One region of the Caenimonas aquaedulcis genome, then DNA from elsewhere that is predicted to be linked to it. Evidence: riboswitches for the same ligand, from Rfam matches in the RefSeq annotation. Region 1 holds a riboswitch; the other holds the start of a gene.
The links. Region 1 has a riboswitch for S-adenosylhomocysteine ahead of ahcY (adenosylhomocysteinase). Riboswitches for the same ligand answer to the same signal wherever they lie in the genome.

Region 1 (14,457 bases):
CATGAGTCTCTTTCGAGTGAAGGTTTGCCCAACCAGAGGTTGGTTTCATTGAATCCTTTTCCACGGTCGGCGTTCCTCTGACGGGAATCTCTTAGGTGGGGTTACCTCTTTCAAGGCCTCTGCCGCGGGATCACAAGGCGCTGCAGAGCCCGCAATTATACGAAAAATCAAGGACTTAGCGCAAGCTTTGGGGCGTGCACCCCAGAGGGCGGAGGTAACATCGCCGGATGTTCAGCTACCGACACGCCTTCCATGCCGGCAACCATGCCGACGTGCTCAAGCACACCATGGTCATCGCGATGCTGCGGCACCTGACCGAAAAGGATACGGCGCTCGTCGCGATCGATACCCATGCCGGGGCGGGGCTCTACCGGCTCGACGGCGACTACGCGGGCACCTCCGGCGAGGCGGCCGAAGGCGTCCTGAAACTCGCCGCCGCGCTGAGCGACAAGAATCCTGGCGGTCCTGCTATCAAAGACATAGCGCCCGCACTCCAGGATTACCTCTCCCTCATCGCCACCTTCAACAAGGGCGACTCCCACAGTGTCTATCCCGGCTCGCCCTTCATCATCCAGTCCCTGCTGCGCACCGAGGCGCGCGACAAGCTCAAGCTGTTCGAACTGCACCCCACGGACATCAAGGCGCTGGCCGGCAACATCGCGCAGCTGAATGCCGGGCGGCAGGTCGCGGTCGCGCGGGAGGACGGCTTCGAGGGCCTGAAGGCATTCCTGCCGCCGCCTTCGCGCCGGGCCTTCGTTTTGATCGACCCGAGTTACGAGATCAAGAGCGATTACGGAAAAGTAAGCGCCTGCATACAAGACAGCCTGACCCGGTTCGCCACCGGTACCTACGCCGTCTGGTACCCCATCATCCCCCGGCCCGAGGCGCACGACTTGCCCCGCCGTCTGAAGACGCTGGCCAACCGGGCGGGCAAGAGCTGGCTGCACGCCACCCTGGCGATCGGCCAGGACGAGGAGCGCAAGACCCTCGGCGAGCCGGCCGCCCGCGGGCAAGGCTTGACCGCCAGCGGCATGTTCGTCGTCAACCCGCCGCACACGCTCAAAGGCGCCTTGCAGCTCGCGCTGCCGCAGATGGTGCAGATCCTCGGGCGCGGCAAGGGCCAGGGCCACACGCTGGAGAGCGGCGGCTAGTCCACGGCGCGCGCTTCAGCGATTGCGCCCCAGCACCATCGTCCAGTAGGTGCCCCACCTGCTGCCGGGACGCTCCACGCAGGCCACCGCGACGTCCGTGAACCGCGGCTCCATGATGTTGCTGCAGTGGCCCGCGCTGCGCATCCATCCGGCCATGACACCGTCCACCGACTTCTCGCCGCCCGCGATGTTCTCCGCGACGCCGCGCCAGGGGTAGCCCGCCGCCGACACGCGCTGGCCGGCACGCGCGCCTTCGGGGCTCACGTGATCGAAGTAGTTCCGGCGTGCCATGTCGGCCGAATGCAAGGCCGCGGCGGAAAACAACGCGTCGTTCCAGGCGAGCGGCGGCGCCGGCGGCATGGCTTCGCGGCCGCAGCGCTGCGATCCGGCGCGCGCCGCGCGCAGATGCCGCATCAACGATTCGCGAAATCCCGGCAAATGGCAGCTCGTCGAGGCGTCCAGCGCGATGTGGGTCGCCTTTGCCGCGACCGTCACGGGTACGGCCGTGCAGACCGCCGTCGCCAGTGCGACCATGACTCTCCTGACCGAAGCGCAGCCGAATCTCATCCGCGCAGTATCGCAAGGGCAGGCCAACAATTAACCGACCACTCGGTCGGTTAATTGTTATACTCCCTTCCATGTACACCCAAGCCCTCGACCTGCCCGACCCGGAATCGCAACGCACGTTGAAGTCCGTGCCCGCACCCGGAGAGGGCGCCGCGTCCGACCTGCAGGCGCAGTTCGACGAACGCATCGACGCCGACCGCAAGATCGAACCGCAGGACTGGATGCCCGAGGCCTACCGCAAGACGCTGGTGCGGCAGATCAGCCAGCACGCGCACAGCGAGATCATCGGCATGCAGCCCGAGGGCAACTGGATCTCGCGCGCGCCCTCGCTCAAGCGCAAGGCCATCCTGCTCGCCAAGGTACAGGACGAGGGCGGCCATGGCCTCTACCTGTACAGCGCCGCCGAGACGCTGGGCACCAGCCGCGACCAGATGCTCGAGGCCCTGAACCAGGGCAAGGCCAAGTACAGCTCGATCTTCAACTACCCCACGCTCACCTGGGCCGACGTCGGCGTGATCGGCTGGCTCGTGGACGGCGCGGCGATCATGAACCAGGTGCCGATCTGCCGCTGCTCGTACGGTCCCTACGCGCGCGCGATGATCCGGATCTGCAAGGAAGAAAGCTTTCACCAGCGCCAGGGCTTCGAAAGCCTGATGGTGCAGATGCAGGGCACGCAGGCCCAGCGCGACATGGTGCAGGACGCCGTGAACCGCTGGTGGTGGCCGGTGCTCGCGATGTTCGGCCCGCCCGATGCCGACAGCCCCAACAGCGCGCAAGGCATGCGCTGGGGCATCAAGCGCATCAGCAACGACGACCTGCGGCAGAAATTCGTCGACGCGACGATCCCGCAGGCGAAGATCCTCGGCGTCACGGTGCCCGACCCGGACCTGAAGTGGAACGAGGCCCTGGGCCGCCACGAGTACGGCGCCATCGACTGGGACGACTTCTGGGCCGTGGTCAACGGCAAGGGGCCGTGCAACAAGGAGCGCCTCGCCACGCGGGTGAAGGCGCACCAAGACGGCCAGTGGGTCCGCGATGCGGCACTGGCGTACGCGCGCAAACAGCAACAGCGCGTCATGAAGGAGGCCGCATGAGCACCGACGTCAGGAACGAATGGCCCTTGTGGGAAGTCTTCGTGCGCTCCAAGCAAGGCCTGGAGCACAAGCACTGCGGCAGCCTGCACGCCGCCGACGCGCAGCAGGCGCTGCAGATGGCGCGCGACGTGTACACCCGCCGCATGGAAGGCGTGAGCATCTGGGTGGTTCCGTCCTCCCTCATCACTGCGAGCGAGCCGGACGACAAAGCCGAGTTCTTCGAGCCCGCGGGAGACAAGATCTACCGCCATCCGACCTTCTATTCGATCCCCGACGAAGTGGGACACATGTGAAGGCGCCTGTCGACTACCTGCTGCACCTCGCGGACAGCGCGCTCGTGCTCGGGCAGCGCAACGCGGAGTGGTGCGGCCACGGGCCGGTGCTGGAAGAAGATATCGCCATGGCCAATATCGGCCTGGACCTCATCGGCCAGGCGCGCCTGTTGTACCAGCACGCGGCTTCGCTCATGGGCGACGGCGTGACGGAGGACAGCCTTGCCTACTTCCGCGATGCTCCGCAGTTTCGCAACTGGACGCTGGTGGAACTGCCGCACCACGGCCCGCTCGCGGGGACCGTGGCGGCGGATCGCGACTACGCCACCACGATCGTGCGCAACTTCCTGCAAAGCACGCTGATGTTGCTGCTGTGGGACGCGCTGCAATCGTCCGCCGATGCGCAGCTCGCGGCCATCGCCGCCAAGTCGCTCAAGGAGACGCGCTATCACGTGCGCCACTCGCGCGACTGGCTCGTGCGTATGGGCGACGGCACCGAGGAATCCCACCGCCGCGTGCAGGCCGCGCTCGATCACCTGATGCCCTACACCCAGGAGTTCTGGACGGTGTCGCCCACCGAAGCGCAGGCCGCGGCGAACGGCACCGGTGTGGACCCGGCTTCGCTGCGCGACGCATGGAACGCGATGCTCGACGCCGCGCTCGCCGAGGCGACGCTGCGCAGGCCGGACGACGCCGGCCATCTCACGCGCGGCAAGCAGGGCACGCATTCCGAGCACCTGAGCTACCTGCTCGGCGACATGCAGGTCCTCGCGCGGCAGCACCCGGACGCGCGATGGTGACCCGCGCCGAGTACGCGTGGCACGTGCTGGACACGGTGGCCGACCCGGAGATCCCCGTCGTCTCGATCCGCGAGCTCGGCATCCTGCGCGAGGTGAACGAACGCGGCGACACGCTCGAAGTCGTGATCACGCCGACCTACAGCGGCTGCCCCGCGATGGGCCAGATCGAGGACGACGTGCGCGCGGCCCTGGCTGCCAGCGACATCCGCGCGGACATCGTCACGCGCCTCGCACCTGCATGGACCACCGACTGGATGACGGATGCCGCGAAGGACAAACTGCGCGCCTACGGCATCGCGCCGCCGCATACGCGCGCGCCATCGGACAACGTCGTCCAGTTCATGAAGCCGCGAGCCCGCGGTGAGAGCGTGGCCTGCCCGCAATGCGGCTCCACCAACACCACGGAAACCTCCCATTTCGGTTCCACGGCCTGCAAGGCGCTGTACAGGTGCCTGGATTGCCGGGAGCCCTTCGACCACTTCAAGCCCTACTGAAGCGTCGCGCATGGCCGCCCACTTCCATTCCCTGCCCATCGCCAAGGTCACGCCGGACGCCGCGGGCGCCGCCGCGATCACGCTGGCCGTGCCGCCCGCGCTGCGCGAGCGATTCGACTTCCGTCCCGGCCAGTTCGTCACGCTGCGCGCGCTCATCGACGGCGAGGACACGCGCCGCAGCTACTCCATCTGCAGCGCGCACCAGCGGTATGCGTCGCAGGGCGAATTCGACGTCGGCATCAAGCCGGTGGAAGGAGGCCGCTTCTCGCGCTGGGCGGCCGCGCAGCTTCGTGCGGGCGACCTGCTGGACGTGATGCCGCCGGACGGCCGCTTCACCCCGCACGATCCGCAGGCGCGCCATCGCGTGGGCTTCGCGGCGGGCTCGGGCATCACGCCGATCCTGTCGATCATCGCCACGACCCTGGCCGCGGAGCCCGAATCGCGCTTCACGCTCGTGTATTGCAACCAGCGCGCGAACACCATCATGTTCAACGAGGCCCTGCAAGACCTGAAGGACCGCTACCCGGCGCGCCTCACGCTCTTGCACCTGCTCTCGCGCCAGCCGACCGAAGTGCAATTGCTGCACGGCCGGCTCGACGAAGCGAAGGTCACGGAATTGCTGGCGTCGCTCATCCCACCCGCGAGCATCGACGAGGCCTTCATCTGCGGCCCCGAGGCGATGATCGAAGGCGTGGAACGTGCGCTGGAAATTGCCGGCGTGCCCCCTCAGCGCGTGCACGCGGAACGCTTCGCCTCGCCCGGCGATCCCGCGTCGGCCCGCCATCGCGCTTCGCCGGCGCATCGCCACGACACCGTGCTGGCGCACCAGCTGGACATCGTGCTGGACGGCAAGACGCATCACCTCGGCATGGCGGCCGACGACCGCGTGCTCGATGCCGCGCTCGACGCCGGCCTGGACCTGCCCTATTCCTGCAAGGGCGGCGTGTGCTGCACGTGCCGCGCCCGCGTGCTGGAAGGCAAGGTCGAGATGGAAAAGAATTTCACGCTCGAGCAGTGGGAGATGGACAAGGGTTTCGTCCTCACCTGCCAGGCGCGGCCGCTCACCACGAAGGTGGTGGTGAGCTACGACGAACGCTGAGCCTCACTCGCCGCGGAGGCGCTTGCAGATTTCCACGGTCGCGGCCGACTGGTTCATCGTGTAGAAATGCAGGCCCGGCGCGCCGCCCGCGCGCAGCTGCTCGCACAACTGCGTCACCACGTCGAGGCCGAAGGCGCGGATCGACGCCGAGTCGTCGCCGAAGCTTTGCAGCCGCAGCCGGATCCAGCGCGGGATCTCCGCGCCGCAGGCATCCGAGAAGCGCATGAGCTGCGTCGAGCTCACGATGGGCATGACGCCCGGTACGATGGGCGCGTGCAGCCCCAGGCGGTCCGCTTCCTCCACGAAGCGGAAATACGAATCCGCGTTGTAGAAGTACTGCGTGATCGCGGAGTCCGCGCCCGCGCGGACCTTGGCCGCATACGCCTGCAGGTCCGCCTCGGGGGAACGCGCCTGCGGATGGACTTCCGGATAGCACGCCACTTCGATGCGAAACGCATCGCCGGTTTCGGCGCGGATGAAGGCGACGAGATCGCTCGCGTAATGGAATTCGCCGCCGGCCCCGTAGCCGCTCGGCAGGTCGCCGCGCAATGCGACGAGCCGCTTCACGCCCATCTGGCGAAGCACGCCGAGCTGCTCGCGAACGGTGATGCGTGTCGCGCCGATGCACGAAAAGTGGGAGGCCGCATCCACGCCCTCGGCAAGGATCTCGGACACGGTGCCGAAGGTGCCTTCCTGGGTGGAGCCGCCGGCGCCGTAGGTGACGGAGCAGAACTCCGGCTGCAGCGCGTACAGCGATTGCCGCGCGACGCGCAGCTTCGCCGCGCCCTCCGGCGTCTTGGGGGGAAAGAATTCGAAACTGATGGGGAGACTCATGGGGTCCCTTCCTGCAAGGCGTGGATGAAGAATTCGCGGTTGCCGTCGCCTCCCGCGATGGGGCTCTCGAACCAGCCCTTCACGCGCAGGCCCAGTTCCGCGCACGCATTCCTGATCCGCTGTTCGATGAAGGCGTAGTGCGCCGGGTCGGTGACGATGCCGCCCTTGCCGACCTGCCCGGGCTGGAGCTCGAACTGCGGCTTCACCAGCATCAGCAGGTCGCCGCCCGGCCGCAGCAGGGGCGCGAGCGCGGGCAGCACCAGCGTGAGCGAAATGAAGGACAGGTCGCCCGTGATGAAGTCGAAGTCCTCGCCCACGTGCTCCGCCGCCAGCTCGCGCGCATTCACCTTCTCGATCACCGTCACCCGCGGGTTCTCGCGGATCGAAGGATGGATCTGCGCCTGGCCGACGTCGACGCCGACCACATGCTCCGCGCCATGGCGCAGCAGGCAATCGGTGAACCCGCCGGTGGACTGGCCCACGTCGAGGCAGCGCTTGCCCGCCACGGCGACGCGCGCCGCGGCGAGCGCGCCTTCGAGCTTGAGCCCACCGCGCGAAACGTAGCGGGCCTCCGAGGTGTCGAGCAGCTCGACTTCCGCGCCGTCAGGCACCTCGTCGCCGTTCTTCTTCACCGGGCGCCATGCGCCGCGATCCATCCAGCGCACCCCGGATGCGATCAGCCGTTGCGCCTGCGAGCGGGTCGACGCGAGACCGCGCTCGACGAGGAGCTGGTCCGCGCGCACGTCAGTAGCGGTAGGTGTCGGGCTTGTACGGGCCGACCTTCGGCACGCCGATGTACTCGGCCTGCTCGTCGGACAGCTCCGTCAGCATCGCGCCGACCTTCTTCAGGTGCAGGCGCGCGACCTTCTCGTCGAGGTGCTTGGGCAGCACGTAGACCTTGCCGACCGAATACGAATCCTTGCGCGTGAACAGCTCGATCTGCGCGATCGTCTGGTTGGCGAAGGACGAGCTCATCACGAAGCTCGGGTGGCCGGTGCCGCAGCCGAGGTTCACGAGGCGGCCCTTGGCGAGCAGGATGATCTTCTTGCCGTCGGGGAAGATGATGTGGTCGACCTGCGGCTTGATCTCTTCCCATTCGTACTTCTCGACCGACGCGATGTCGATCTCGTTGTCGAAGTGGCCGATGTTGCAGACGATCGCCTGGTCCTTCATCTTCGCCATGTGCTCGTGGCGGATGACGTGCTTGTTGCCCGTCGCCGTGACGAAGATGTCGCCCTTGTCGCACGCGTATTCCATCGTGACGACCTTGAAGCCTTCCATCGCGGCCTGCAGGGCGTTGATCGGGTCGATCTCAGTGACCCACACCTGCGCCGACAGCGCCCGCAGCGCCTGCGCGGAGCCCTTGCCCACGTCGCCGTAGCCGGCCACGACCGCGACCTTGCCGGCGATCATGACGTCGGTGGCGCGCTTGATGCCGTCCACCAGCGATTCGCGGCAGCCGTACAGGTTGTCGAACTTGCTCTTGGTGACGGAGTCGTTCACGTTGATCGCGCGGAACAGCAGCGTGCCCTTCGCGCTCATCTCGTTCAGGCGGTGCACGCCGGTGGTGGTTTCTTCCGTGACGCCGATGATCTGCGCGCCCTTGCGGCTGTACCACGTGGGGTCCTGCGCGAGCTTGGCCTTGATCGAGGCGAACAGGCAGGTTTCCTCCTCGCTCGTCGGGTGGGCGATGAGCGAGGCATCCTTCTCGGCGCGGCGGCCGAGGTGCATCAGCAGCGTGGCGTCGCCGCCGTCGTCCAGGATCATGTTGGGGCCTTCGCCTTCCGTGCCCCTGGGGCCGAAATCGAAGATGCGGTGCGTGTAGTCCCAGTAGTCCGCCAGCGTTTCGCCCTTGATGGCGAACACGGGCGTGCCGCCGGCGGCGATGGCGGCGGCGGCGTGGTCCTGGGTGGAGAAGATGTTGCACGACGCCCAGCGCACCTGGGCGCCCAGCGCCTGCAGGGTCTCGATGAGCACGGCCGTCTGGATGGTCATGTGCAGCGAGCCGGTGATGCGCGCGCCCTTGAGCGGCTGGGCCTTCGCGAATTCCTCGCGGATGGCCATCAGGCCGGGCATTTCGGTTTCCGCGATGCGGATTTCCTTGCGGCCCCAGCTGGCGAGGGACGGGTCGGCGATCGCGCTGTCGGCGATGGGTTTGAGAACGGCGTTCATGGACGGCTCCAAAGGCAAATGTTGTGAGGAACCACTGCTTTGGAGGGAGGGACTCACCACACGCGAAAACAGTGGGTGAGCGTCGTTGCCTGGATAGATCCGAGCCTCGCATCGATGGAAAGATGCTGCAACGCTCCTCGGATGGGCGCAATTATAGGGACAATGGCTACCCCTCGCCACCAAAGCCTTTCATGTCCACGTCCCCCACCGCCGCCCCGCGCCCGCCCGTCGTCCCGATGCTGGCGAAGATCGCGGATGAGCTTCCCCAAGGCGAAGGCTTCCTGTTCGAGCCCAAATGGGACGGCTTCCGCGCCCTGGTCTTCAGCACGTCCGAAGGCATCTACCTGCAGAGCCGGGACGGCAAGCCGCTCAACCGTTACTTCCCCGAGCTGGAAAAGGCCCTGGGTGAAGTCCTGCCCAGGGGCTGCGTGCTGGACGGCGAGATCATCGTGTCGGTCCAGGGACGGCTGGATTTCGATGCGCTCCAGCAGCGCGTGCATCCCGCCGTGTCGCGGGTCGCGCGCCTGGCCAAGGAGACCCCCTCGTCCTTCGTCGCGTTCGACCTGCTCGCCGCCGGCGGCAAGAGCACGATGGCCGTGCCGCAGGGCGAGCGACGCGTGCGGCTGGAGCGCCTGGTCGGCCACGCGAAACCGCCCCTGTACCTCACCCCCATGACGCGCGACCGGGCGGTCGCGGTCGACTGGCTCAAGCAGTTCGAAGGCGCGGGCCTCGACGGGGTCGTGGCCAAGCCGGAATCGCTGCCCTACCAGCCCGGCAAGCGGGCGATGATCAAGATCAAGCACGCGCGCACGGCGGACTGCGTGGTGGCCGGGTTCCGCTGGTACAAGGAGCGCGACGACGCGATCGGATCCCTGCTGCTCGGCCTCTACGACGACGCCGGCGTGCTGCAGCATGCGGGCGTGACCTCGTCCTTCACCATGGCCGCGCGCGTGCAGCTCGCGGAGGAACTCGAGCCGCTGCGAAAAGACGCGCTGGAAGGCCACCCGTGGCGCGACTGGGCGAACGCCGAGGCGCACGGGGACAACCGCCTGCCCGGCGCGCAGAGCCGCTGGAGCGGCGACAAGGACCTCACGTGGCAGCCGCTGCGCATCGAGCGCGTGTGCGAGGTGAAGTACGACCACCTGCAGGGCGACCGCTTCCGGCACGCGACCACCTTCCTGCGCTGGCGCACCGACAAGCAGCCGCAGGACTGCCGCTACGACCAGCTCGAGACGGCGACGCCGATGGAGCTCTCGAAAGTCTTCAAGGCCTGAGCGGCCGGGCTACTGCTGCGAGAAGAAGCCCCCGCGGTTGCTGGAGGCGAGCTCCGACACGGTGTCCTTGACGAGGTCCTGCAACTCGGCCAGGTGCTCGGTGCGATAACCGGTGAACATCAGCACCAGCACGCGCTGCTTGAGCAGCAGCAGCGCGAACCCGTCGACCCGGTTGGCCTGGCTGATGCCGGAGCGCACCAGCGCATAGGCGCGGTCGTCGTCCGCGACGACCTTGTCCAGGCGGTACTTGCCCGCCGCGACGGCGGCCTGTACCTGGTCGCGCATCTGCTTGCGGATGTCGGCGAACATCGCCGGCGTGACCGCCACGGCGGGGTCCGCCCCGTACCGGCCGATCTCGATGTTGCGGTAGGGGCCGGGCAGGCTCAGCTTCACGCGGTCCATGTCTTCCTGGCGCGTCAGGACCATCAGCAGCGGACGCAGCTCCGGATCGTTCGGCCGCATCTGCTGCACCCACTCCGCCGTCTGCCAGCCGTTCGTGTAGCCCCTGGGCGCCGGCACGTCCAGCTTCACGCTGCCGATCTGCACGCTGTCGCCGTGCGCGAGCGCGGGCAGGGCCTCCTGCCGCGGCCGGACGCCGGCCTGCGGCGTGTAAGCGTCGGCGCGCTTGACCACGTTGTCGATGTCCGCCTGCGGCATGTCTTTCGCGAGGATCACGCGGCGTTCGTTGGCGCGCTCCGACGCGCTCGTGCCGCCGCGCGACGCCACGGTGTACCAGTAGACGGCCTCGGTGCGGTTGCGCGGCACGCCGACGCCGGAATTGAACGCGTCCCCCAGCAGCAGCTGCGCCCAGTTGTTGCCCTGCTGCGCGGCGGCGTCCGCCCAGCGCACCGCCGTGGCGGCCTCCCGCGGGACGCCCCAGCCCTGCCAGTACGCCAGCGCCACGCCGTATTGCGCATTGGCATGCCCGGTTTCCGCCGCCTTGCGATACAGCGCGGCGGCCGCCGCGTAGTCGCGGGTCACCGCCGTCCCGCGCGTCAGCAGGCTCGCGTATTCGATCTGGGCCGCCGTGTTGCCGCGATCGCTCGCGAGCTTCAGCAGTTCCGCGCCGCGCGCCTCGTCCTTCGCGACGCCGTTGCCGGAGAGCAGCGTGATCGCGTACATCGTCGTGCCGTTGTCGTTGCCCGCGTCCATCGCGCGCTGGAACAGCCCCGATGCGCGCGCCTCGTCCTTCTTCAGCTCCCACCAGCCGTAATACAGCGCCCGGCCCAGGATCAGCGCGGCTTCCACATTGCCCGCCGTGCTCAGCTCCTCGAGGATGCGCACGGCCTGCGCGGTGTCCCTGGCCACCCCGGTGCCATTGCCCAGCGCATAGACCAGGTCCAGTTTCGCGGGCAGGCTCCCGGCGTCCGCCGCGCGCCGCAGGAGCGCCGCCGCGCGCGTCTCGTTGCGCGGCTCGCCGAGGCCCAGGGTCGCCATCCGGCTCAATTGGTAGATGGCGTTGGCGTTGTCCGGCTCGCGCTCGAACTGCGCGCGCGCGGTGGCGTAGTCGCGCACCGCGAGCGCATCCACCCCGGCCTTGTAGTCCGCGAGCACCGGCGCCGACGTGGCCGCCACCAGCATGAAGAACGCGGCTGCGCGCGCCCGTGATCCGAGGTAATGCATGGAATCCCCTGTTTCCCGAAATTATTGCCGAACGCCCGGGATGACCCATCCGTGGCGACCCGGTTCCCGGCCGCCTCCGGCCGGCCGGAGGCGTCTTCTGCGAAAATCGTGGGTTTTTCCCACCGTCCGGCCCGCGCCGCGCCCCATGTCCTACGCTTCCGAAACCCGGCGTCGCCGCACCTTCGCCATCATTTCCCACCCCGACGCGGGCAAGACCACGCTCACGGAAAAGCTGCTGCTCTTCTCGGGCGCGATCCAGATCGCCGGCTCCGTGAAGGCGCGCAAGGCCTCGCGCCACGCGACGTCCGACTGGATGGAGATCGAGAAGCAGCGCGGCATCTCGGTGGCGTCGTCGGTGATGCAGATGCTGTACCGCGACCACGTCATCAACCTGCTGGACACGCCGGGCCACAAGGACTTCTCCGAGGACACCTACCGCGTGCTCACCGCCGTCGATTCGGCGCTGATGGTGATCGACGCGGCCAACGGCGTGGAAGCGCAGACCCGCCGCCTGATCGAGGTCTGCCGCCAGCGCGACACGCCCATCATCACCTTCGTCAACAAGATGGACCGCGAGGTGCGCGAGCCGCTGGACATCCTGGATGAGGTGGAGCGCGAACTCGGCATGCCCTGCGTGCCCATGACCTGGCCGGTCGGCCAGGGCAAGAGCTTCGGCGGCATCATGAACCTGCGCACGAAGACGATGACCGTGTTCGAATCCGGCTCCGAGCGGCGCCCGCAGGACTTCGAGACCATTCCCCTCGCCGACCGCGAGACGCTGCTCAAGCGCTTCGGCCACGAGTTCGAGTCCGCCGGGCAAAGCATGGAACTCGCGGTCGGCGCATCGCCGCAATGGGACCATGCGGCTTTCCTCGCGGGCAAGCAGACGCCCGTGTTCTTCGGCTCCGGCGTGAACAACTTCGGCGTGATGGAAGTGCTGGAAGCCCTGGTGGACCTCGCGCCGCCGCCCGGCCCGCGCACCAGCCAGCTCGTGGTCAACAAGCAGCCGGTCGTGAAGGTGATCGAGCCCGCCGACCCGAATTTCTCCGGCGTCGTGTTCAAGGTGCAGGCCAACATGGACGCGAACCACCGCGACCGGATCGCGTTCGTCCGGATGGCCTCGGGCAAGTACAGCCCCGGCATGAAGCTCAAGGTGCAACGCACGGCCAAGGAATTGCGGCCGACGTCGGTCGTCACTTTCCTGTCGCAACGGCGTGAAGCCGTCGACGAGGCCTACGCCGGCGACATCATCGGCTTCACCACGCACGGCGGCGTGCAGCTGGGGGACACCATCACCGACGGCGCGAACCTGCAGTTCACCGGCCTGCCCTTCTTCGCGCCCGAACTCTTCATGACCGTGATCCTGAAGAACCCGCTGCGCACCAAGCAGTTGCAGCAGGGCCTCGCGCAGCTCGGCGAGGAAGGCGCGATCCAGGTCTTCCGCCCGCAGATCGGCGGCCCGATGCTGCTGGGCGCGGTGGGCCAGCTGCAGTTCGAAGTGGTGCAGCACCGGCTCAAGTCCGAATACGACGCCGACGTCCGGCTCGAGGGCTGCCAATACACCGGTGCCCGCTGGATCACCGCGGACACGCCGGCGGAACTGCGCGCGTTCACCGACGCGTATCCGCAGCGCATGGCGCTCGATGCGGCGGACACGCTCGCCTTCCTCTGCACATCGCCGTACGACGTGCGCCTCGCACAGGAGCGCTTCCCGAAAATCCATTTCCATCCGCTGCGCGAGCATGCGGGCCTGGCTTTGCACAATGCAGGCTGATCGCAACGCCATGCTGGAACTTGCGCAATGGCCCGTGGCCGACCGGCGCGGCATCATCGGCGTCTTGACGGACATCGACGACACGCTCACCACCGAAGGGGCGGTGACCGGCGACGTGCTCGAAGCGCTGGCGCAATTGCGCGGCGCGGGCATTCACGTCATCCCGATCACCGGACGGCCGGTGGGGTGGAGCGAGCCGTTCGCCCTGCAGTGGCCCGTCGATGCGATCGTGGCGGAGAACGGGGCGGTGGCGCTGCGCCCTCACCTGCACCAGCTTCGCAAGATCTACCAGCAGGACGAGGCATTGCGGGAGCGCAACTTCGCGCGCATGCAGCAGGTCGCCGCGCGCATCGTCGACACGGTGCCCGGCGCCTCGCTGTCGCGCGACAGCGACGGGCGCGAAACCGACATCGCCATCGACCACAGCGAATTCACGACGCTGCCCCAGGCCTGCATCGACCAGGTGGTGAAGCTGATGCAGGACGAGGGCATGAACGCCACGGTGAGCTCCATCCACATCAACGGCTGGTACGGCGACCACAACAAGCTGGCCGGCGCGCGCTGGATCGTGCGCGAGCTGTTCGGGCGCGAACTCGACGACGAGATCGACCGCTGGGTCTACGTCGGCGATTCGACGAACGACGTGCTCATGTTCGAGCACTTCCCCCACAGCATCGGCGTGGCGAACATCCGCCGCTTCGAGTCGCAGCTGACGCATCCGCCGCGCTACGTCACGCCCAGCGAGCGCGGCGCGGGCTTCGCCGAGGTCGCTCGCGCCATCCTCGCCGCGGGCAGCGCTTCTACTTGACCAGGCCGAGTTTCTCGACGAGCGCCTTCTCGGTGAGGAACGTCTCCTGCGCGAACTTCGCGTATTGCGCGGAGCTCATGTACATCGGCAGCATGTCGTAGCGGTTCAGCGCGGCAACGTAGCTCGGGTCTTCCATGGCCTTCTTGAACGCATCGTGCAGCTTCGCCACGACGTCCGGCGGCGTGCCGCGAGGCGCGCCGATGCCGAACGGCGAGTTCTGCACGATGTCGATGCCGAGCTCCTTCAGCGTCGGGACGTCGGGGTATTTCGGCAGGCGCTTGTCGCCCCACACGTTCAGCACGCGAACCTTGCCCGCATCCACCAGCGGCGCCCAGCCCGTGGAGTCCGAGCCGGCCATGAGCTGGCCGCCCATCAAGGCCTGGTTCAACTCCGCATTGCCCTTGTAGGGGATGTGATTGAGCTGCAGGCCGAGCTTCTGCGCGATGAGCTCGGTGGTGAGGTGGGGGCTCGTGAGCACGCCCGTCGAGCCGTAGC
Region 2 (14,457 bases), 530 kb from region 1:
TGTGGCCTTCGACCCGGACGACGCTACCGGCGGCCCACGATGGCTTGGCTTCCTGCTCGAAGCTGTGGATGCTGCCGTCCTTCATCCGCACCTTGGTGACCCAGACGTTCTTGCTGGTCACGTGTTTCTGGACCTCGTTGCCCGCATAACCGCCCGCCACCGCGCCGCCGACGGTCGCGAGCGTCTTGCCGGTGCCGCCGCCAATCTGGTTGCCGAGAAGGCCGCCCACGACGGCGCCGCCCACGACTCCGACCGCTCCGCCGGAGCCCTTGCGCTTTTCCTGGTGAACGCCTTGCACGGTTCCGCAGTCGCCGCAGGCCCTGAGCGCTGCGGCGTGCCGGGCATTGTCGGCGGAGGGGCTCGAATGCTCGGGCGATTGGGCGAAGGCGGTGCAGGTGCATGCCAGCAAGGCGGCGATCAGGAGGGGACGTGACATGGACACTTTCAGGAATGTGGATGCAGCTCTAACGACTGCCGAGCTTGGCGGGTGGACACGGCAGACGTAAGAGGTGTGTCACAGGTTCGGCGCGAGGAGGCGCTGGAGCTGCGCCACGTCGGCGCCGCGCCGGCGCGCCTGGTCCTGCAGCTGGTCCTCGCCGATCTTGCCGACGTTGAAATACGTGCTCGCGGGATGACTGAGGTAGAAGCCGCTCACACTGGCCGCGGGCATCATCGCCATGCTTTCGGTGAGCGTCATGCCGACCTCGTCGGCCTGCAGCACGCGGAACATGTCGGCCTTGACACTGTGGTCCGGGCAGGCCGGATAGCCGGGCGCGGGCCGGATGCCCTGGTATTTTTCGGCGATCAGGTCGTCGGCGCCCAGCGACTCTTGCGCCGCGTAGCCCCACAGGTCGCGCCGCACGCGCTCGTGCAGGGCTTCGGCGAACGCTTCGGCCAGCCTGTCGGCAATCGCCTTGAGCATGATGGCGGAGTAGTCGTCGAGATCATCGAGGAAGTACTTCTCCTTCTTTTCGCTGCCGATGCCCGCCGTGACCGCGAACATGCCGACATAGTCGTTCGCCACACCCCTCGGCGCGACGAAGTCGGCGAGGCAACGGCTCGGGCGCATCACGCCCTCGACCGCCTGCTTTTCGGTTTGCTGGCGCAGGCCGTACCAGGTCATCAGCGCCTCGCTGCGCGATTCGTCCGCATAGAGCGCGATGTCGTCGTCGTTCACCGATTGGGCGGGCCACAGGCCCATCACGCCGTTCGCAGTCAGCCAGCGGCCTTCGATGAGGCGCTGCAGCATGCGCTTGCCGTCGGAGAAGACGCGCTGCGCCTCCGTGCCCACCACGTCGTCCTTGAGGATGGCCGGAAAGGGGCCCGCGAGATCCCAGGTCTGGAAGAACGGGCCCCAGTCGATGTACCTGGCGAGCTCCGCGAGGTCGAAATTCCTGAACACGCGGCGGCCGATGAATTTCGGCTTCGGTGGCACATAGCCCGCCCAGTCGATGGGCGTCTTGTTCGCGCGCGCCTTCGCGAGCGGCCACAGCGGCACCTGCTTCTTGTTGGCGTGCTGCTCGCGCACCTTGTCGTAATCGGCGTTCACTTCGGCGATGTACTTCGCCGCCTGGTCCGACAGCAGCCCCTGCGCCACGCTCACGCTGCGCGAAGCGTCGGGCACGTACACGACGGGCCCCTCGTAGTGCGGCGCGATCTTCACCGCCGTGTGGACGCGGCTGGTGGTGGCGCCCCCGATCAGCAACGGGATCTTGCGGATGCGGAAGTGGTCGTCCTTCTGCATCTCGCTCGCGACATACTGCATCTCTTCCAGCGAGGGCGTGATCAGGCCCGACAGGCCCACGATATCCGCGCCCTCGACCTTGGCGCGCGCCAGGATCTCGTGGCACGGCACCATCACGCCCATGTTGACGACTTCGAAGTTGTTGCACTGCAGGACCACCGTCACGATGTTCTTGCCGATGTCGTGCACATCGCCCTTGACGGTCGCGATGATGATCTTGCCCTTGGCCTTCACGTCTTCGCCGGCGGCCGCCTGCTGCTTCTTTTCTTCCTCGATGTAGGGGATGAGATGCGCGACCGCCTGCTTCATCACGCGCGCGGACTTCACCACCTGCGGCAGGAACATCTTGCCCTGGCCGAACAGGTCGCCCACGATGTTCATGCCGTCCATCAGCGGGCCTTCGATCACGTGCAGCGGCCGCCCGCCCCTGGCGAGCACGTTTCGGTACGCCTCCTCCGTGTCGGGAACGATGAAGTCGGTGATGCCGGAGACGAGCGCATGGGACAGGCGCTGCTCCACGGTGCCGGCCCGCCACTCGTTCTTCTTCGTTTCGTCCTTCGCCGCGCCTTTGGCGGACTCCGCGATCTCGACGAGCCGCTCGCCCGCATCGGGCCGGCGATTGCGCACGACGTCTTCGACGCGCTCGCGCAATTCCGGGTCGAGTTCGTCGTAGACGCCGACCATGCCCGCGTTCACGATGCCCATGTCCATGCCGGCCTGGATCGCGTGGTACAGGAACACCGTGTGGATCGCCTCGCGCACCGGGTCGTTGCCGCGGAAGGAGAAGCTCACGTTGGACACGCCGCCCGACACTTTGGCGCCCGGCAGGTTCTGCTTGATCCAGCGGGTGGCGTTGATGAAGTCGACCGCGTAGTTGTTGTGCTCCTCGATGCCCGTGGCGATCGCGAAGATGTTCGGGTCGAAGATGATGTCCTCGGGCGGGAAGTCCACTTCGTCCACCAGCACGCGATAGGCGCGCTCGCAGATTTCGATCTTGCGCTCGTAGGTGTCGGCCTGGCCTTTTTCGTCGAAGGCCATCACGACCGCGGCCGCGCCGTAGCGCTTCACCAGCTTGGCCTGGTGCTTGAAAGCCTCGACGCCTTCCTTCATGGAGATCGAGTTGACGATGCCCTTGCCCTGGATGCAGCGCAGGCCGGCTTCGATGACCTCCCACTTGGACGAGTCGACCATGATCGGCACGCGGGCGATGTCGGGCTCGCTGGCGATGAGTTTCAGGAAGCGCTCCATGGAGGCCTTGCTGTCCAGCATGGCCTCGTCCATGTTGATGTCGATGACCTGCGCGCCGTTCTCCACCTGCTGGCGCGCGACGGCAAGCGCTTCTTCGAACTGGCCGTTCAGGATCATCCGGGCGAACGCCTTCGAGCCCGTGACGTTGGTGCGTTCACCGACGTTGAGGAACAACGAGCCGGGGCCGACCGAGACGGGCTCCAGGCCGGACAACTTCATGGGGGGGACGTGTGCGCCGCTCAATCTCTCACCTTGGTCTGTTGCCCGCAGGTTGGCGGGACGAAGGTGAGCGCGGTTAGGGAATTCCAAGCCTGACGCTAAGCAGATTGCTTAGGCGCTGCAGCGCTCCTTGGCCTAGCATCGATTCTAAATGCAACCTGCCGATGCCCTCGATCCCCCACATGGCTTTCTCGGCCGCTTCTTCGGGCGCAAGGTGCCCGATGCGGGACCGCTCGCGCCGCGCGAACGCGCCCGCCTGATCGCCGGGTCGCCGGCCGCCGAGCGCGCCGCCGGCATGCTGGCGGCGCCGGCCGCCCTGCTGCAGCTCAACCACCGCGAAGCGCGCAAGGTGGTGACTTACATGTTGCCGCACCGCATCGCGGCCGGCACGAAATTCATCCGCGAAGGCGACGTGGACGACACCGGCTTCACGCTGCTCGTGCTCGACGGCGAGGTCACGATCGAGAACGCCATCGTCAATCGCAGCGCGCCTGTGACGGCCACGGTACTCGGCCCCGGCAGCCTGATCGGCGAGATGGGGCTGCTCGACGGCGGGCCACGTTCGGCGTCCTGCATCGCCCTTACCGACGTGCGCTGCGCAGTGCTGACGCGCGAGGCCCTGAACCAGCTCCTGGACGACGAGCCGCGCACTGCCGCCAAGTTGATGATGGCGATCTCGCTGCGCATCGCCAAACGCATGCGCGACAACCAGGACAAGCTCAAGCTCTACGCGCAGCTGACGCAGGCCCTGAACGAAGAGATCAACGCCCTCTTGCCCCACTAGCTCCAGCCGCGCCGGGCGAAAAAATTCCCCAGAACCTTCCCGTTCTGGGGAATATGAGAGGCCGGGCCGAAGAAACTTGCGAGAAAACCCAACCGAGGAGACTCCAATTGCTAGCAGGAGTCGTGCCTGTTTCCGGTCAGGCGCCTAAAGCGGCAGGTCGGCCTTCTTCAGGGTGCGCAGGACGAAGCTCGACTTGCTGTGCCGGATGCCCTTGATCTTGTAGAGGCGCTCCCGCAACAGCCGCTCGTAGTCGCGCGTGTCCTGGACGGCCACGCGCAGCAGGTAGTCGTAGTCTCCGGACACCAGGTAAGCCTCGATGACTTCCGGGATGGCCGCGAGGGTTTCGCCGAATTTCTCCAGCGTGTTGTCCGAGTGGCTGTCCAGCGTGACCTGCACCAGGACGGTGTCGCCCAGGCCCAGGGCCTGCGCGTTCAGCCGCACGGTGTAGCCCTCGATCACACCCGCCTGCTCCATCTTGCGGATGCGCTCCCAGCAGGGGGAGGTCGACAGGCCGACGGCCTGCCCGATTTCCTGCAGGCTGGCGCGCGCGTTGGCCTGCAGGACCGAGAGAATTTTGCGGTCTAGTCGATCCATCCACTGATTTTGCCGGGATTTTCTCCATTCCAGCAAAGTTTCCCGAGAAGGCTGCGATTTCTCAGAAAAACAGGATGGCTTGCGCCCGCCCGTGGCCCATAGTTCAAGCAGACGGCCGGCTTACCCGCGAGGCCCGATTGACGAGGCCCCGGCGAGTTACCGCTTGCCGGGGCGTTCGAAAGGCCGGGCCCTGCGCCATTCCGGCGTCAGGCGGCTTCCTTGTAGAAGAATTCGCGCTGCAGGGCTCTCCCGGGCAGCGGTTCCACTGCGGCGCGGATGCTGGCGATATGGTCCGGCGTGGTACCGCAGCACCCGCCCACGATATTGACGAGGCCCTCGGCGGCAAATTCGTGCAGCAGGCGCGAGGTGACCTCGGGCGTCTCGTCGAAACCCGTGTCGCTCATCGGATTGGGCAACCCGGCGTTCGGGTAGCAGCTGATGAACGTGTCCGGCGCCGCGCGGTTGAGCTCCTGAATGTACGGGCGCATCAGCGCCGCGCCCAACGCGCAGTTCAGGCCGACGGCCAAGGGGCGTGCATGGCGCACGCTGTACCAGAACGCTGTCACGGTTTGTCCGCTCAGGATGCGGCCGGACGCGTCCGTCACCGTGCCGCTGATGATGAGCGGCAATCGCTCGCCGGACTGCTCGAAGTATTCGTCGATCGCGAACAGCGCCGCCTTCGCGTTGAGCGTGTCGAAAATCGTCTCAACGAGCAGCAAGTCGGATCCGCCCTCGACCAGCGCTTTCGTCTGCTCGAAGTAGGCCGCGCGCAATTGCTCGAAATCGACGTTGCGCGCGCCGGGGTCGTTCACGTCGGGGCTGATGCTGGCGGTCTTGGGCGTGGGGCCCAGGGCGCCGGCGACGAAGCGCGGCTTGTCCGGCGTGGAGAACTTGTCCGCCGCAGCGCGCGCGATCCTCGCGGAAGCAAGGTTCATCTCCGCGGCGAGGTGGCCGAGCTCGTAGTCGTCCTGGGCGATGCTCGTGGCGCCGAAGGTGTTGGTTTCGATGATGTCCGCACCGGCCGCGAGGTAGCCTTCGTGGATGTCGCGGATCACGTCCGGCCGCGTGATGCTCAGCAGGTCGCCGTTGTTCTTCAGGTCGCGCGGGTGGTCGGCGAAGCGCCGGCCGCGGTAATCGGCCTCGGTGAGCTTGAAACGCTGGATCATCGTGCCCATGGCGCCGTCGAGGATCGCGATGCGTTTCCCGAGAATGCCGGGCAAAGCCTGCCCACGGGTGTAGATGATCGGTTTCATGATGGCATCATTGTAGGGACGCCGGGCATTTCCCGGCCCCTCGAGGTTCTTTCCCCCGGACGATGACCGCCTTGCAGACGCTCTCCCCCGCTCCCGACTCCATCCTTCACGACGTCTTCGGCTACGACCGGTTCCGCGGCGAACAAGGCGCCATCGTCGACCACGTCGTGGCCGGCGGCGACGCGCTCGTGCTCATGCCCACGGGCGGCGGCAAGTCGCTGTGCTACCAGATCCCCGCGATTGCGCGGCAGCGCGCGGGCCACGGCGTCGCCATCGTGGTGTCGCCGCTCATCGCGCTGATGCACGACCAGGTCGGCGCGTTGCACGAGGCCGGCGTCGAAGCGCAGTTCCTCAACTCCACGCTCTCCGGCGAAGCCGCCAACGCGGTGGAAAAGCAGATGCTTCGCGGCGAGATCACGCTGGTCTACGCGGCGCCCGAGCGCGTGACGACGCCGCGCTTCCTCGCGCAACTCGATTCGATGTACGAGCGCGGCAAGCTGAGCATGTTCGCGATCGACGAGGCGCATTGCGTGAGCCAGTGGGGTCACGACTTCCGCCCGGAATACCGCGCCCTCACCGTGCTGCACGAGCGCTACCCGGGCGTCCCGCGCATCGCGCTTACGGCCACCGCGGATGCGATCACCCGCGAGGACATCGTGGAGCGGCTGCAGCTGCAGGAAGCGCGCCAGTTCGTCAGCAGCTTCGACCGGCCGAACATCCGCTACACCATCGTCGAGAAGAAGGAAGCGACGACGCAATTGCTGCGCCTGCTCGAGCGGGACCACGAGGGCGAGGCCGGCATCGTGTATTGCCAGTCGCGCAAGCGCGTCGAAGACATCGCGCAGATGCTCGCCAGGGAAGGCATCCGCGCGCTGCCGTACCACGCGGGCCTCGATGCGCAGGTGCGGCAAGCCAACCAGGACACCTTCCTGCGCGAGGAAGGCGTCGTCATGGTCGCGACCATCGCCTTCGGCATGGGCATCGACAAGCCCGACGTGCGCTTCGTCGCGCACCTGGACATGCCCAAGAACATCGAGGGCTACTACCAGGAGACGGGGCGCGCAGGCCGCGACGGCTTGCCTGCGGTGGCGTGGATGGCCTACGGCCTGCAGGATGTGGTGAACCAGCGTCGCATGATCGACGAGAGCCCCGCCGGCGAAGACTTCAAGCAGGTGATGCGCGGCAAGCTCGACGCGCTGCTGGCGCTCGCCGAAGCCACCGACTGCCGGCGCGTGCGCCTGCTCGGTTACTTCGGCGAGGCGTCCGGGCCCTGCGGCAATTGCGACAACTGCCTCTCGCCGCCGGAAGTCTGGGACGGCACGGACGCGGCGCGCAAGCTCCTCTCGACGATCTACCGCGTGCAGCAGCTAAGCGGCATCAGCTTCGGCGCCGGCCACATCATGGACATCCTGCGCGGCAAGAAGACCGAAAAGGTCGCGCAGTTCGGGCACGAGCGCCTCAGCACCTTCGGCATCGGATCGGAATTCAGCGAGGCGCAACTGCGTGGCGTGCTGCGGCAATTGATCGCCACCGGCGCGCTGGCGGTGGACGCCCAGGCGTTCAACACGCTGCAGCTCACCGACGGCTCGCGCGCGGTGCTCAAGGGCGAGATGCAGGTGCAGCTGCGCGAATCGGTGTCCGCGGCGGCCGGCGGCGGCGGGCGCCAGCGCAGCCGCGGCGCGAAGTCCGCGCCGCCGGCGGTGGCCGCGGGCCTGACGCAGGACGGCCAGTCACGCTTCGACGCGCTGAAGGCCTGGCGCGCGGAAGTCGCGCGCGCGCACAACCTGCCGGCCTACGTGATCTTCCACGACGCGACACTCGCGGCGATCGCTGCGCTGATGCCGCAGACGCTCAACGAACTGCGTGGCGTCAGCGGGATCGGGGAAAAGAAACTCGCCGCCTACGGCGAGGAAGTGCTGCGCGTCGTCGGCGCGTCCTAGGCGCGTCCTGCGGCTACTGCAGGAAGCCGATGTTGCGCGCCTCGCGCACTTCGGGCTTGATGCGGTGCTCGGATTCGAGCTGGTCCAGGAATTCGGCCGCGCTGAACTCCGCGGCGAGGATGTCCACCTGGCGCTTGACCGCGGCGAAGTCGCCGGGGCACAGCTGGTCCAACCTCGCGAGGCGCGAGCGCTCGTCGTCGGTGAGCAGCGCTGCGTTCCCCGCGAGCGCCTCGGTCACGAACATCTTCTCGCGCTGCGCCGCCGTGAGCGGCCGGAAGCGGATCTTGAACGTGAAGCGCCGCAACGCCGCCTGGTCGATGCGGTCCATGAGGTTGGTGGTGCACACGAAGATGCCGTTGAAGCGCTCCATGCCCTGCAGCATCTCGTTGACCTCCGTCACCTCGTAGGTGCGCTGCGCACCCCGGCGGTCCTGCAGGAAGCTGTCGGCCTCGTCGAGCAGCAGCACGGCCTTTTCGGTCTCCGCATCGCGGAACATGCCGGCCATGTTCTGCTCGGTCTCGCCGACGAACTTGCTCATGAGGTCGCTGGCCTGTTTCACGAGCAGCGGCTTGTCCAGGCTCTTCGCGATGTGTTCCGCCAATGCCGTCTTGCCGGTGCCCGGCGCGCCGTAGAAGCACAGGCTGCCGTGCCCGCGCGCCTTGAGCGCCTGCACGATGCGCGGCACTTCGAAGCGCGATTCGACGTTGAGCATCTCCAGGTCGTAGGTCGTGACGCTGCGACGCACGCCGGTGTCGGCCGCGCGATTGCCCAAGGCCTGGTCCGAATTGCGCAATTGCCGCTCGATCAGGCTTTCCATCGCATGGCCTTCGGTGGTCGCGAGACCCGCGAAGCGCACGGCGGTGCGGATCTGCGCGGGCGTCAGCCCCTTGCGCTCGGTCAGCTTCCCGACGAATTCGGCCGATACCGTGACGCCCTCGAGCGTCTTTCGCACGAGGCCTTCCCGAGCTCCGGGCGGCGGCGATTTCAATTCCAGGTGATACGCGAAGCGGCGGCGGAACGCCGGGTCGATCTGCTCGATGCGATTGGTGACCCAGATCGTGGGCACGGCATTCGACTCGAGGATCTGGTTGACCCAGGCCTTGCCGCTGACGCTGCCGCTTGGCGGCGCCACCACTTGCTCGGCCCGCGCCATCAATTGCGCGGCTTCGCTTGAGATCGGCGGGAAGACGTCCTCGACTTCATCGAACAGCAGCGCCGCCTGCGCGCTGCCCTTGAGGAACACCTGCGCGATCTGCAGCGAGCGGTAGCGGTCGCGGCCCGACAGCGAGTTGCCGTCGCGATCCGCGTATTCCACTTCGAACAGCTCCAGGCCCGCGGCTTGCGCCACGACCTTCGCGAGCTCCGTCTTGCCGGTGCCCGGCGGTCCGTAGAGGAGCACGTTCACGCCGGGCTCCTTGCGCGCCACCGCATTGCGCAGCAGCGAGCACAGCACCTGCGCGTCCTCCTGCACGAAGCTGAAGTCGCCCGGCCCGAGCTGGCTCTTGGCCGAGGGACGCGTGAATACCGCCATCAATTCGTTCTGGTCGCGGTATTCGCGCATCAGCACGGGCGGCAGCTTCTCGCTCACCTTCATCAGGTCCGCGAGGTCGGTGATGTTGTGCTCGGAGATCAGGTTTTCCACCAGGCCGATGCGCTCGAGCCGCGACCCGGCGCGCAGCGCCTCGCCCACTTCGGTCGCGTTGACTCCGGCCAGGTCCGCGATGGCCGCATAGGCCTCCGGCGCATTGTTGACCTTGAACTCCACGAGGATGCTGCGCAGGTCGCGCTGGTAGCGCGCGAGCGTGCCGTAGAGCAGCAGGGCGCGCTCGGCCTTGTTGAGTTGCAGCAGGCCGGAGAGCGCGTCGATGTTCTTCTCGACCAGCGTGGAATGCTTCTTGAGCGCGTGCGTGAGCCAGTCGCCCGTCACGGCGAGAACCGAGAGCAGGTCCTTGGGCTGGTCCTTCGCGTATTCATCCAGGTAGAAGAAGAGCGTTCCTTCTTCATAGGGGCCGCGCCACACGCCGTGGCGATCCAGGAATTCGCGCGTGCCGAGAAGTTCGTGGCCACGCCAGAACTCGTTGTCCCTGCAGCGCCGCTCCAGGAACTCCCGCAGGCGCGCGAGGGCCGGCGCGGGCCACACGAGGTGCCTTCCCGCCAGCGAGAGCAGGCCGTTCAGGTCGCGGCGCACATTGAACTTGCCGCCCTGCTTGGCGGCGAGCGTCAGCACGAAGTGCGAGCACATGAGGTCCAGCACCGGCGCGTCCTTGAGACCCGGTGAGGGGAGCAACTGCACATCCACCGAACGCTTGACCATGGGGAAAACGCCTCCAGGAGCCGTTGTGCGCCGACGATAACGCGGGTTGATGCTACATGGAAGATGCTGATTGTGGGGAAAGCCTTACTTCCGCGTGATTTCCCGCCGACAATCGGCCAGCTTTCCGACTGTCCGCCTCCCATGATCGAACTTGCCGACATCCGCGCCGCCGCCGAACGCCTCCAGGGCCAAGTGCTGGACACGCCCTGCGTGGAGTCGCGCACGCTCTCGCAGATCGCGGGCGCGCAGGTCTTCCTGAAGTTCGAGAACCTCCAGTTCACCGCGTCCTTCAAGGAGCGCGGGGCCTGCAACAAGCTGGTCCAGCTGGGCGACGAGGAGAAACGGCGCGGCGTGATCGCGATGAGCGCGGGCAACCACGCGCAGGGCGTCGCGTATCACGCGCAACGGTTGGGCATGCGCGCGGTGATCGTCATGCCGCGGTTCACGCCGGGCGTGAAGGTCGAGCGCACCCGCAGCTTCGGCGCGGAGATCGTGCTGCATGGAGACACGCTCGACGAATCGCGCAGCCATGCGCAGCAGCTGGCCGCGGCGCAGCAGCTCACGTTCGTGCATCCCTACGACGACGAGGCGATCGCCGCCGGCCAGGGCACGGTGGGCATCGAGATGCTCCAGGCCGTGCCGGACCTGGACACGCTGGTGGTCGCGGTGGGCGGTGGGGGACTCATCGCGGGCATCGCGGTAGCCGCCAAGGCGATCAAGCCGGGGATCGAGGTGATCGGCGTGCAGACGCTTCGCTTCCCGAACATGTTCAACGCGTTCAAGCATGCATCGCTGCCCCAGGGCGGCAGCACCATCGCCGAGGGCATCGCGGTCGGGACGCCCGGCCGGATCACGCAGGCGATCATCGAAAGGCATGTCGACGATATGCTGCTCGTCGATGAAGGCGACATCGAGCAGGCCATCGTGATGCTGCTGGAGATCGAGAAGACGCTGGTCGAGGGCGCCGGCGCCGCGGGCCTCGCCGCGCTGCTCAAGCATCCGGAGCGCTTCAAGGGGCGCAAGGTCGGGCTGGTGCTGGGCGGCGGGAACATCGACCCGCTGCTGCTGGCGGCCATCATCGAGCGCGGCATGGTGCGCGCGGGGCGCCTCGCGCGCATCCGCGTGAGCGCGCGCGACGTGCCGGGCTCGCTCGCGCGCATCACCGCCATCGTCAGCGAAGCGGGCGCCAACATCGACGAGGTGCACCACCAGCGCGCGTTCACCATGCTGGCTGCGCAGAACGTGGAGATCGAGCTCGTCATCCAGACCCGCGGTCGCGACCACATCCAGGGTGTGATCGACGCGCTGCATGCAGGCGGCTTCGCCGCGCAGGAGCAGTGATGGACAAGGAAACCTTGCAGGGCGCGCTCGCCGAATATTTCGCGCCCTGGGTGCAGGCGCTGAACCTTCGAGTCGAAGGCTTCGGCGCGGATGGGGTGACGGCCCGCCTGCCGCAGAGCGCCGAGTTGTCGCGCGTCGGCGGCATGCTGTGCGGCCAGGCCATGATGGCGGCGGCGGACACGGCGATGGTGCTCGCGCTGATCCAGCACTTCGGCGAATTCCGCCCCTGCACCACGGTGCAGATGAGCAGCAGCTTCCTCAAGCCCCTGTCCGGCCAGGACGCGCTCGTGCAGGCCCGTGTGCTGCGCGCGGGAAAGTCCATGGCGTTCGGGGAGATCGACATCCGCGGCGCGAACGACGGCAAGAGCGTCTGCCGCGCGAGCGTCACCTACGCGCTGCTGTGACCCCAAGTTAAAATCCACCGCTACACCCCCTCTTCGAATCCCAAGGAATCTCCATGTCCAGCCCCCAAGCACCTGCCACCCACGGCGAGCCGCAGCCACCGCAGGATGCGGTCGAAGCCATCGTGCCCGCCATCCCGCTCGTCCTGCCGGTGGTCGGTGGCGTCCTGATGTTCCTGCTGGCATTCATCGCCATCTACATGGCCTGAACGGGTGCGGCGCCGCGCCGCAGACCCCTCGGAATTGCATGCATAACCTCATGCAAGTTTTGCATTGTTTTCCTCCCGTCTGACAGCCGGCACCGAGCGCCGGTCCCTAGAATTGGCTTTCCCAGCCGTTCCGCGGACGTGAAGCCACCCCTTCCCGCCGACCGTGTTGCCCATCCATGCAACACCCGCGCCGACTGAGCGAACCCTGTTTCAAAAGGGATGCTCGTCCCCCGCCTCCTCCCGAGCTCCCTTTGGAAACCAGGTTTAACTTATGGAGCTTTGGATGAACTCTCCCGTGATGCAGGGGCTGAATTTGAACAACCCGGCCTACGTCAAGAACGCGAAGCTGCTCGCCTGGGTGGCCGACATGGCCGCGCTGTGCAAGCCCGACGCCATCTACTGGTGCGACGGCAGCCAGGAAGAATACGACCGCCTCTGCGGCCAGCTGGTCGATGCCGGCACCTTCCGCAAGCTGGACCCGGTCAAGCGCCCGAACTCCTACCTCGCCTGCTCCGACCCGACGGACGTCGCGCGCGTCGAGGACCGCACCTATATCTGCTCGGCCCGCAAGGAAGACGCCGGCCCGACCAACAACTGGATGGCCCCGGCCGAGATGCGCAAGACGCTGCAGCCGCTCTTCGACGGGTGCATGCGCGGCCGCACGATGTATGTGGTGCCCTTCTCGATGGGGCCGCTCGGCTCCCCCATCGCGCACATCGGCATCGAGCTGTCCGACAGCCCCTATGTCGCCGTGAACATGCGCATCATGACCCGCATGGGCAAGGCCGTGTACGACGTGCTGGGCGTGGAAGGCGAATTCGTGCCCTGCGTGCATACCGTGGGCGCTCCCCTGGCCGCCGGCCAGAAGGACGTGCCCTGGCCCTGCAACAGCACCAAGTACATCGTCCACTACCCGGAAACGCGCGAGATCTGGTCTTACGGCTCCGGCTACGGCGGCAACGCGCTGCTGGGCAAGAAGTGCTTCGCGCTGCGCATCGCGTCCACCATGGGCCGTGACGAAGGCTGGCTCGCCGAGCACATGCTCATCCTGGGCGTGACCAACCCCGAAGGCAAGAAATACCACGTCGCGGCGGCGTTCCCGAGCGCCTGCGGCAAGACCAACTTCGCCATGCTGATCCCGCCCAAGGGCTTCGACGGCTGGAAGGTCACGACCATCGGCGACGACATCGCCTGGATCAAGCCGGCCGCCGACGGCCGCCTGCATGCGATCAACCCCGAGGCCGGCTATTTCGGCGTCGCCCCCGGCACCAACACGCAGACCAACCCGAACTGCATGGCCAGCCTGGACAAGAACGTGATCTTCACGAACGTCGCGTTGACGGACGACGGCGATGTCTGGTGGGAGGGCATGGGCCCCGCGCCCGCGCACGCCATCGACTGGCAGGGCAACGACTGGACGCCCGAGATCGCGAAGCAGACCGGCGCGAAAGCCGCCCACCCCAACGCGCGCTTCACGGTCTCCGCCATCAACAACCCCGCGCTCGACTCCGCCTGGGACGACCCTGCCGGCGTGCCGATCGACGCCTTCATCTTCGGCGGCCGCCGCTCCACCACCGTGCCGCTCGTCACCGAAGCGCGCAACTGGGTCGAGGGCGTGTACATGGCCGCCACGATGGGCTCCGAGACGACCGCCGCGATGGCGGGCGGCAACGGCGCGGTGCGCCGCGACCCTTTCGCGATGCTGCCCTTCACCGGCTACAACATGTCCGACTACTTCCAGCACTGGCTGAACCTCGGCAAGAAGATGGAAGCCGCGGGCGCGAAGCTGCCGCGCATCTACACGACGAACTGGTTCCGCAAGGGCGAGGACGGCAAGTTCGTGTGGCCGGGCTACGGCGAGAACATGCGCGTGCTCAAGTGGATGATCGACCGCATCGAGGGCAAGGTGCAGGGCAACGAGCACGTGTTCGGCGTGAGCCCGAGCTATGGCGAGATGAACTGGACGGGCCTGGATTTCAGCGCCGACCAGTTCAAGTCCGTCACCAGCATCGACCAGGCTGCGTGGCAAAAGGAGCTGCAGCTGCACGCCGAGCTCTTCGAGCAGCTCGCGTATCACCTGCCCGCAGAGCTGGGCGAGACCAAGGCACAGATCGAAAAGCGCCTCGCCGCCTGAGGCAGCCGCGCTCCAATGAAAAAGCCACCGCGAGGTGGCTTTTTCATTGGAGCGGCGGGATCAATCGCGCCAGGGTTTGGGCCGGTACGGCACCGGGGCTTCCACCTCGGGCTTTCGCAGCGCTTCCCGTCGCTTCTCGAGCCGCTCGCGCGCGCGGCGCACCGACCAGGCATCCAGCGCGGCCAGCAGCGGCGCGGGCAGGTGGCGAAGCGCCATTTGCAGCCGGCTGGTGTGGACGAAGGCGGCCATCGCCGGCTTTCAGTAGTAGGTCCGGAC

Region 2: it holds a riboswitch for S-adenosylhomocysteine, as region 1 does, so the genes downstream of both, metH (methionine synthase) here and ahcY (adenosylhomocysteinase) in region 1, are expected to answer to the same signal.

Annotation. Positions count from the first base shown of each region.
Region 1 is NZ_JADWYS010000001.1:3,415,318-3,429,774, reverse strand. It holds gene rplM (50S ribosomal protein L13) at 1-3, opposite strand, end outside; gene I5803_RS16470 (23S rRNA (adenine(2030)-N(6))-methyltransferase RlmJ) at 228-1,151, shown strand; gene I5803_RS16465 (CAP domain-containing protein) at 1,167-1,685, opposite strand; gene paaA (1,2-phenylacetyl-CoA epoxidase subunit PaaA) at 1,790-2,812, shown strand; gene paaB (1,2-phenylacetyl-CoA epoxidase subunit PaaB) at 2,809-3,105, shown strand; gene paaC (1,2-phenylacetyl-CoA epoxidase subunit PaaC) at 3,102-3,884, shown strand; gene paaD (1,2-phenylacetyl-CoA epoxidase subunit PaaD) at 3,878-4,378, shown strand; gene paaE (1,2-phenylacetyl-CoA epoxidase subunit PaaE) at 4,389-5,477, shown strand; gene metF (methylenetetrahydrofolate reductase [NAD(P)H]) at 5,481-6,311, opposite strand; gene I5803_RS16435 (TlyA family RNA methyltransferase) at 6,308-7,054, opposite strand; gene ahcY (adenosylhomocysteinase) at 7,056-8,483, opposite strand; S-adenosyl-L-homocysteine riboswitch at 8,554-8,628, opposite strand; gene I5803_RS16425 (ATP-dependent DNA ligase) at 8,675-9,757, shown strand; gene I5803_RS16420 (tetratricopeptide repeat protein) at 9,767-11,380, opposite strand; gene I5803_RS16415 (peptide chain release factor 3) at 11,526-13,154, shown strand; gene I5803_RS16410 (HAD-IIB family hydrolase) at 13,165-13,962, shown strand; gene I5803_RS16405 (Bug family tripartite tricarboxylate transporter substrate binding protein) at 13,955-14,457, opposite strand, start outside.
Region 2 is NZ_JADWYS010000001.1:2,888,238-2,902,694, reverse strand. It holds gene I5803_RS22325 (glycine zipper 2TM domain-containing protein) at 1-436, opposite strand, end outside; gene metH (methionine synthase) at 515-3,235, opposite strand; S-adenosyl-L-homocysteine riboswitch at 3,273-3,349, opposite strand; gene I5803_RS13935 (cyclic nucleotide-binding domain-containing protein) at 3,363-3,995, shown strand; gene I5803_RS13930 (Lrp/AsnC family transcriptional regulator) at 4,140-4,589, opposite strand; gene I5803_RS13925 (homocysteine S-methyltransferase family protein) at 4,796-5,842, opposite strand; gene recQ (DNA helicase RecQ) at 5,905-7,782, shown strand; gene I5803_RS13915 (ATP-binding protein) at 7,796-10,096, opposite strand; gene I5803_RS13910 (threonine ammonia-lyase) at 10,238-11,437, shown strand; gene I5803_RS13905 (PaaI family thioesterase) at 11,437-11,841, shown strand; gene I5803_RS13900 (hypothetical protein) at 11,895-12,047, shown strand; gene I5803_RS13895 (phosphoenolpyruvate carboxykinase (GTP)) at 12,331-14,181, shown strand; gene I5803_RS13890 (hypothetical protein) at 14,242-14,430, opposite strand; gene I5803_RS13885 (hypothetical protein) at 14,440-14,457, opposite strand, start outside.